DNA from 3 places in the Lentzea sp. NPDC006480 genome. Region 1 is predicted to be linked to each of the others. Evidence: riboswitches for the same ligand, from Rfam matches in the RefSeq annotation. Region 1 holds a riboswitch; each other region holds the start of a gene.
What was found. A riboswitch is a leader RNA that binds a small molecule or an ion and turns the genes downstream of it on or off. The one in region 1 is predicted to bind S-adenosylmethionine.
Positions count from the first base shown of each region.

Region 2: it holds a riboswitch for S-adenosylmethionine, as region 1 does, so the genes downstream of both, ABZX92_RS42005 (methionine ABC transporter ATP-binding protein) here and thrC (threonine synthase) in region 1, are expected to answer to the same signal.
Region 3: it holds a riboswitch for S-adenosylmethionine, as region 1 does, so the genes downstream of both, ABZX92_RS31320 (aminotransferase class V-fold PLP-dependent enzyme) here and thrC (threonine synthase) in region 1, are expected to answer to the same signal.

Region 1 covers NZ_JBEXPJ010000017.1:81,554-83,812, reverse strand. The annotation lists gene holA (DNA polymerase III subunit delta) at 1-951, opposite strand, end outside; SAM riboswitch class I at 1,030-1,161, shown strand; gene thrC (threonine synthase) at 1,173-2,259, shown strand, end outside.
Region 2 covers NZ_JBEXPJ010000217.1:7,424-9,682, reverse strand. The annotation lists gene ABZX92_RS42010 (methionine ABC transporter permease) at 1-512, opposite strand, end outside; gene ABZX92_RS42005 (methionine ABC transporter ATP-binding protein) at 509-1,507, opposite strand; SAM riboswitch class I at 1,724-1,817, opposite strand; gene rsmA (16S rRNA (adenine(1518)-N(6)/adenine(1519)-N(6))-dimethyltransferase RsmA) at 1,906-2,259, opposite strand, start outside.
Region 3 covers NZ_JBEXPJ010000104.1:12,292-14,550, forward strand. The annotation lists gene ABZX92_RS31315 (potassium/proton antiporter) at 1-1,130, shown strand, start outside; SAM riboswitch class IV at 1,205-1,319, shown strand; gene ABZX92_RS31320 (aminotransferase class V-fold PLP-dependent enzyme) at 1,357-2,259, shown strand, end outside.

The DNA.
Region 1 (2,259 bases):
CTTGAGCACCGCGCGTTCGAGCGCGTAGTCGGCGTCTGCCGCCACACCCTTCACGTCGGCGTTGAGCCCCGCGACCACCTGCATCGCGTCGGCGAGACCGGTCTGGTCCCAGCCGCGGGCCTGGGCCTGTGCCTTCTTGATCTTCCACGGCGGCATGCCGAGCGGGCCGGCCAGGCTGAACGGGTCGGCCCGGCCCACCGCGGACACGCGCGCGACCGTGCGCACCGCGTCGGCCAGCGCGTCCGCGACCAGCACGTGCGGCACACCGAGTTGCATGGCCCAGCGCAACGCCTCCATCGCGCCCGCCCGGTCACCGGTCACGGCCTTCTCGGCGACCGCGAACCCGGTCACTTCGGCCTTGCCCTGGTGGTAGCGGCGGATCTCGTCGACCGTCACCTTGCCGTCGGTGTCGGAGACGAGCTGGGACGCCGCCGCCGCGAGCTCGCGCAGGTTCGTGCCCACGGCGTCGATGAGCGTGGCGACGGCCTCGGCGTCGATCTTGCCGCCCGCCTGCCGCACCTCGTTGCGCACGAACGACTCCCGCTCAGCGGGCTTGGTGATCTTGGCGCACTCGGTGACCGCGGCACCGGCCTTCTTCAGCTGTCCTGGCAGGTCCTTGGCCGCCTTGCTACGACCACCGCCCGTGTGCAGGACGACGAGCGTGACCCCGTCCGCGGGCGCCTTGATGTAGGAGAGCACCGTGTCGGCGACCTCCTTGCCGATGTCCTGCGCGTTCTGCAGGACGATCACGCGCCCCTCCGCGAACAGCGACGGGCTGACCAGCTCAGCCAGCTCCGGAGGCGTGAGATCAGTCACCTGCACACGGGTCAGATCGGCGGTCGGATCGACCGTGCGTGCGGCCTCGAGAGCCGCCCGAACAGCACGTTCGACCAGCAGCTCCTCCTCGCCGACGACGAGGTGCAGTGACTCCGGTGCGCTCACGCTCCGCATCCTCCCACGTCCCGGATCGTGGACGTCTGTGGCTGAGCAACGGACTGGTGCCGTAGCTTGGGAGCCACAACTGAACACCGCTCATCCAGAGGGGCAGAGGGACCGGCCCGAAGAAGCCCCGGCAACCGGCGTCAGCGCAGTGCACCAGTGCACGCGCAGACGATCACGGTGCCAATTCCGACCCGTTCGATTTCGCGGGAAAGATGAGGAGATACCTCGCGATGACTGCTGTCTCCGTGCCCACGGGCACCAAGTTCGACCTCGGCCCCGCCCGCGCACTGCTGTGCCGGGAATGCGGGAATGAAACCCCTCTCGCTCCTGAGTACGCCTGTCTGGAGTGTTTCGGGCCGCTGGAAGTGGCCTACGACTTCGGCAAGATCCGGCGCGAGGACATCGAAGCCGGCCCCAGGTCGATCTGGCGCTACCGCGGCCTTCTCCCCGTTCCGTCCACTGTGGAACAGCACCCGAACACCGACCCCGGCGGCACCCGCCTGGTCGAGGCCCACAACCTCGCCAAGGCCCTGGGCGTCCGCAAGGTCTGGGTGAAGGACGACACCGGCAACCCCACCCACTCCTTCAAGGACCGCGTGGTCGGCGTGGCACTCGCCGCCGCCCGCGAGCTCGGCTTCAAGGTCCTGGCCTGCCCGTCGACCGGCAACCTGGCGAACGCCGTCGCCGCGGCCGCCGCCCGCGCGGGCTGGCAGTCCGTGGTTCTCGTGCCCTCCAATCTCGAGCGTGCCAAGATCCTGATGAGCGCCGTCTACGAGGGCGCCCTGATCGCCGTCGACGGCAACTACGACGACGTGAACCGCCTGGCCCAGGAACTCGCCGCGGAGCACGAGGACTGGGCGTTCGTGAACGTCAACGTCCGCCCGTACTACGCGGAGGGCTCGAAGACCCTCGGCTACGAGGTCGCCGAACAGCTCGGCTGGCGCCTGCCCGACCAGATCGTCGTGCCCATCGCCTCAGGCTCACAGCTCACCAAGGTCGACAAGGCCTTCCGCGAGCTCGGCCAGCTCGACCTGGTCGAAGCCACCCCGTACCGCGTGTTCGGCGCCCAGGCCACCGGCTGCTCGCCTGTGTCCGCCGCGTACAAGGAAGGCCACGACGTCATCCGCCCGGTCCGCCCGGACACGATCGCCCGCTCGCTGGCGATCGGCGCCCCGGCCGACGGCCCGTACGTGCTCGACGCGGTGCGCCGCACCAACGGCGCCATCGAGGACGTGACCGACGAAGAGGTCGTCGAGGGCATCAAGCTCCTCGCCCGCACCGAGGGCATCTTCGCCGAGACCGCCGGCGGCGTGACCG
Region 2 (2,259 bases), on a different contig from region 1:
ACGCCCGCCATCGCGGAGTACCCGATCAGGGCGATCACGGTCACGCCGATCGCGTTGATCAGCGCGGGCAGCGACTCGCGGATGAGGACCGAACGCACGATCCGCAGGGTCGAGGCGCCGGTCGTGACCGCGGCCTCGACCACGGTCACGTGCACCTCGGACAGGATGTTCTGCACGAGCCGCCCGACGAACGGGATCGCACCCACGGCCAGCGGCACGATGACCGCCGTGCTGCCGATGGATCCGCCGACGATCAGGCGGGTGACCGACGTGAGCGCCACGAGCAGCACGATGAACGGCATCGAGCGGCCCAGGTCGGTGACGAAGCCGAGAACGCGGTGCAGCGCCGGGTTCGGCCGCAGCCCGCCCTTGGCGGTGAGCTGCAGCCAAACCCCGACGGGAACTCCGAAAGCGGTGGCGATCACGGTGGAGACGCCGACCATGTACAGCGTCTCCCCGGTGGCCTCGACGAGGTAGCTCACCACGTCGGGCCAGGGTGTTGCAGACCTCACGCAGCTACTCCCTGCGGCCCCTTCAGGGACCTCTGCACAGCGCCGCCGGCCTCGCCGATCCACTCCAGCGCGGAGTCGGACCGCTCGCCGTTCAGGCCGAGGCGGAACCGCGCGACCGGGGTCTCGCCCAGGCGCGTCAGGCCGCCACCGACGATGTTCAACTCGACGCCGAACCGGTGCGCCGCCTCGGGCAGCAGGGCGCCGACCGCGGCGAACCCGACGAGCACGACGTCCGCCACGCGGTCGTAGGCGCTCTCGTTGATCGGGTTCAGGTCGACGGCGGGCAGCAACGCGGAGCTCGTGCGGCTGCCGGCGTCGTTGACCAGGTCGAGCACCTTGCCGTGCTCGACGACGCGGCCCTGCTCCAGCACGGCGACGTCATCGCAGATCTTCCGGACCACGCCCATGTCGTGCGTGACGACGAGAACGGTCACACCCAGCTCAGCGCGCGCACGGTCGAGCACGGTCAGCACGGAACCGGTGGTCTCCGGGTCCAACGCTGACGTGGGCTCGTCGGCGAGGAGAACTGACGGGTTCGCGGCGAGTGCGCGCGCCACGGCGATGCGCTGGCGCTGCCCGCCGGACAGCTGGTCGGGGTAGGAGGCGGCCTTGTCGGTCAGGCCGACGAGGTCGAGCAGCTCGCCCACACGGGTGCGGCGCTGCGGTCCGGGGACGCCGGCGGACTCGAGCGGCAGGGCGATGTTGCCGGCGGCGGTGCGCTGCCGGAGCAGCGAATCCCCTTGCGGCACAACGCCGATCTGCCTGCGGGCGGCCCGCAGAGCCGACCCGTCCAGCGCGGTGATGTCCGTGCCGTCGACGCGGATCGCACCCGAGTCGGGGCGCTCCAGCAGCGCGACGCAGCGGGCGAGCGTCGACTTGCCGGCCCCGCTCGGGCCGACCACGCCGAGCACGGTGCCCGCCTCGACGTCGAGGGTCACGCCGTTGAGGGCGTTGACACCCTGGAAGGACTTGGTGAGGTTTTCGACAGTGATCACTTCTGCTCCACGGCTGCACGCGACGGCACACACGCCTCTGGGGCTGTGCGCGATCGGAGTTTCTGCTCAGGTGTGTGCGCCACTCTTCGGCTGAGTGCGCGTCAAAGGACTTTGAAAAGGCGCCTTAGACGAGGTGGCGACGACATGCAGAAGCGGTGCGGCGGCACTGGTCGACGACTCGCCGGCGCGTCAGCATTCGCGTGGTACCCATGTGATCCTCCATCGGTCCTGGCGTTAGCACCTGCCCGCATCCAGCGGGTGGTTGCTGCGACGTCGTAGAGCCAGGTCTCTCAGTCGCTCCGGATGGCATCTAGCAGTCAACCGGACGGACGTTCGGTTGCGCAAGCCAGAATCCGATTCGTTCGACAGATCACACTGTTGGCCGAAGGATCCCCGGCCTAGACCTCCGCGATCCGGATGAAGTCGATCACGCTCAGCTGCTCGCCCCTGGCCTGCGGGTCGATGCCGGCCTTTTCGAGCAGCTCGTCGACGTTGACGTCGTTCGTGGCCGCCCACCCCTTGAGGGCGGCGCGGAGGGTTTTGCGGCGTTGCGCGAAGGCCGCGTCGACGATCCCGAAGAGCCTCTTGCGGTCCACTGTGGACAGCGGATTTTCGTGGCGGTGGAACGAGACCAGGCCCGAGTCCACGTTGGGAGCGGGCCAGAAGACGTTCCTGCCGACCGGGCCGGCTTTCTTGGCTTTGCCGTACCAGGCGATCTTCACGCTGGGGACGCCGTAGATCTTGCTGCCGGG
Region 3 (2,259 bases), on a different contig from region 1:
GGATGGCGTTGCTGTGGGGCGCGGTGCTGTCGTCCACGGACGCGGCGGCCGTGTTCAGCGTGCTGCGGTCGTTAGGTGTGGGGGCGCGGCTCACGGGCGCGCTGGAACTCGAATCAGGCCTCAACGACGCGCCGGTCTACATCGCCGTGGTGCTGCTGGCGTCGTCGGACCGGATCTCGTGGACCGCTCCGTTGCTGGTGCTCTACGAACTCGCCGCGGGCGCGCTCATCGGCGTGCTGCTCGGTGTTTTCGGTGCGGCGGCGCTGAGACGTGCGGCTCTGCCCTCGACCGGTCTCTACCCGCTCGCCACCGTCGCGGTGTGCGTGATCGCTTACACCGCGGGCGATCTGGTGCACGCGTCCGGTTTCCTCGCCACCTACGTCGCCGCTCTGGCGCTCGGCAACGCCCGCCTGCCGCACCGCGCCGACACCCTCTCGTTCGCGGAGGGGCTGGGATGGCTCGCCCAGATCGGGCTCTTCGTCTTGCTCGGCCTGTACGCCTCGCCGTCACGACTGCTCGACGCACTGGTGCCCGCGCTGATCGCCGGGGTGGTGCTGACTTTCGTGGCCCGGCCGTTGTCGGTGCTGCTGGCGTCGCTGCCGTTCAAGGTGCCGTGGCGGGAGCAGGCGTTCCTCTCCTGGTCGGGGCTGCGTGGTGCGGTGCCGATCGTGTTCGCGCTGATCCCGTTGATTCAGGGGGTCGAGGGTGCGCGGAATCTGGTCGACGCGGTGTTCGTGCTGGTCATCGTGCTCACGGTGGTGCAGGGGACGACGCTGCCGTTCCTCGCGCGCCGGCTCGGGCTGGTGAACCTGCACGAGGCGCAGGAGGTGCAGGTCGACTCCTCGCCGCTGGACGAGCTGGGCGCCGAGCTGCTGCAGGTGCACATCCAGCGCGGGTCGAAGCTGCACGGCGTCTACATGACCGAGCTGCGGCTGCCGAGCGGCGCCACGGTGAGCCTCGTGGTGCGGTCCGGAAAGAGTTTCACGCCACAGCCGACGACCCGGCTGCAGGTCGACGACCAGTTGCTCATCGTGACCACCGAAGAAGCGCGCGACGCCGCTGAGCGGCGCATACGTGCCGTGGACCGGGCTGGTCGCTACGCACGGTGGAAGGGCGAGACCGGCGACTAGCTCGGTTTCCGAGGCTTCTCACCATGTGATCGGGTGTCGACGAGCGCCGAGAGGCTCCGCTAACGTCATCGGCAGGTCATGAGAGCCAGCGTCAAGCCCAAGCTTGCTGGCCGGCAACCCTCCAACCGCGGTGGGGTGCCCTTGGTGAGGACCTGGTCCGGCGCGTGGGGCGCCGGTCAAGCGCGGGCCTTCGCGACACGGGGCCCCTGGCCTCGGAGGCAGCTCGATGACGCTCGCGATCACCCCTGGCACGGTCACCACGGTTCCGGCTGTCGTCGGCTCTGACCTGCGCGTTCCGCTCGTCACCGGAGAGCGCGTGACGTATGCGAACCTCGATCACGCGGCATCGGCCCCCTGTCTGCAGGAGGTGCGCGACGCCGTCGACGAGCTGCTGCCCTGGTACGCCAGCGTGCACCGCGGTGCCGGGTTCGCCTCCCAGGTCTCCACGCGCGTCTACGAGCAGGCGCGGGATCGCATCCGCAAGTTCGTCGGCGCCCGCTCGTCCGACGCCGTCGTCTTCACCCGCAACACCACCGATTCGCTGAACCTGTTGGCGCGCAGCGTTCCTCGCAACACCGCGGTCGTGCTGTTCGACAGCGAGCACCACGCTGCTCTGCTGCCGTGGCGCGGCCCGAACGTTCAGCGCATCCCCGCCCCATCTTCGTCCGGCGCTGCTGTGGTCGCGCTGGACCGGGCGTTGGCCGCCGCCCCGGTCGGCCCACGGCTCGTGATCGTCACCGGGGCGTCCAACGTCACGGGGGAGCTGTGGCCGGTCGCGGAGCTCGCGAAGGTCGCCCGCAGGCACGGCGCGCGGATCGCGCTCGACGCCGCGCAGCTCGCCCCGCACCGCCCGATCGACGTGCGTGAGCTGGGCGTCGACTACATCGCGTTCTCCGGCCACAAGATCTACGCGCCGTTCGGTGCCGGTGTGCTCGTCGGCCGTTCGGACTGGCTGCAGCAGGCCCAGCCGTACCTGGTGGGCGGTGGTGCGACGGCCAAGGTGACCGACCACGGCGACCGCCTCGGCGTGGCCTGGTCCGCGGTGCCCGAGCGGCACGAGGCCGGCAGCCCGAACGTCGTCGGTGTGCACGCGCTGGCCTCTGCCTGCGAGATCCTGTCGCGGCACTGG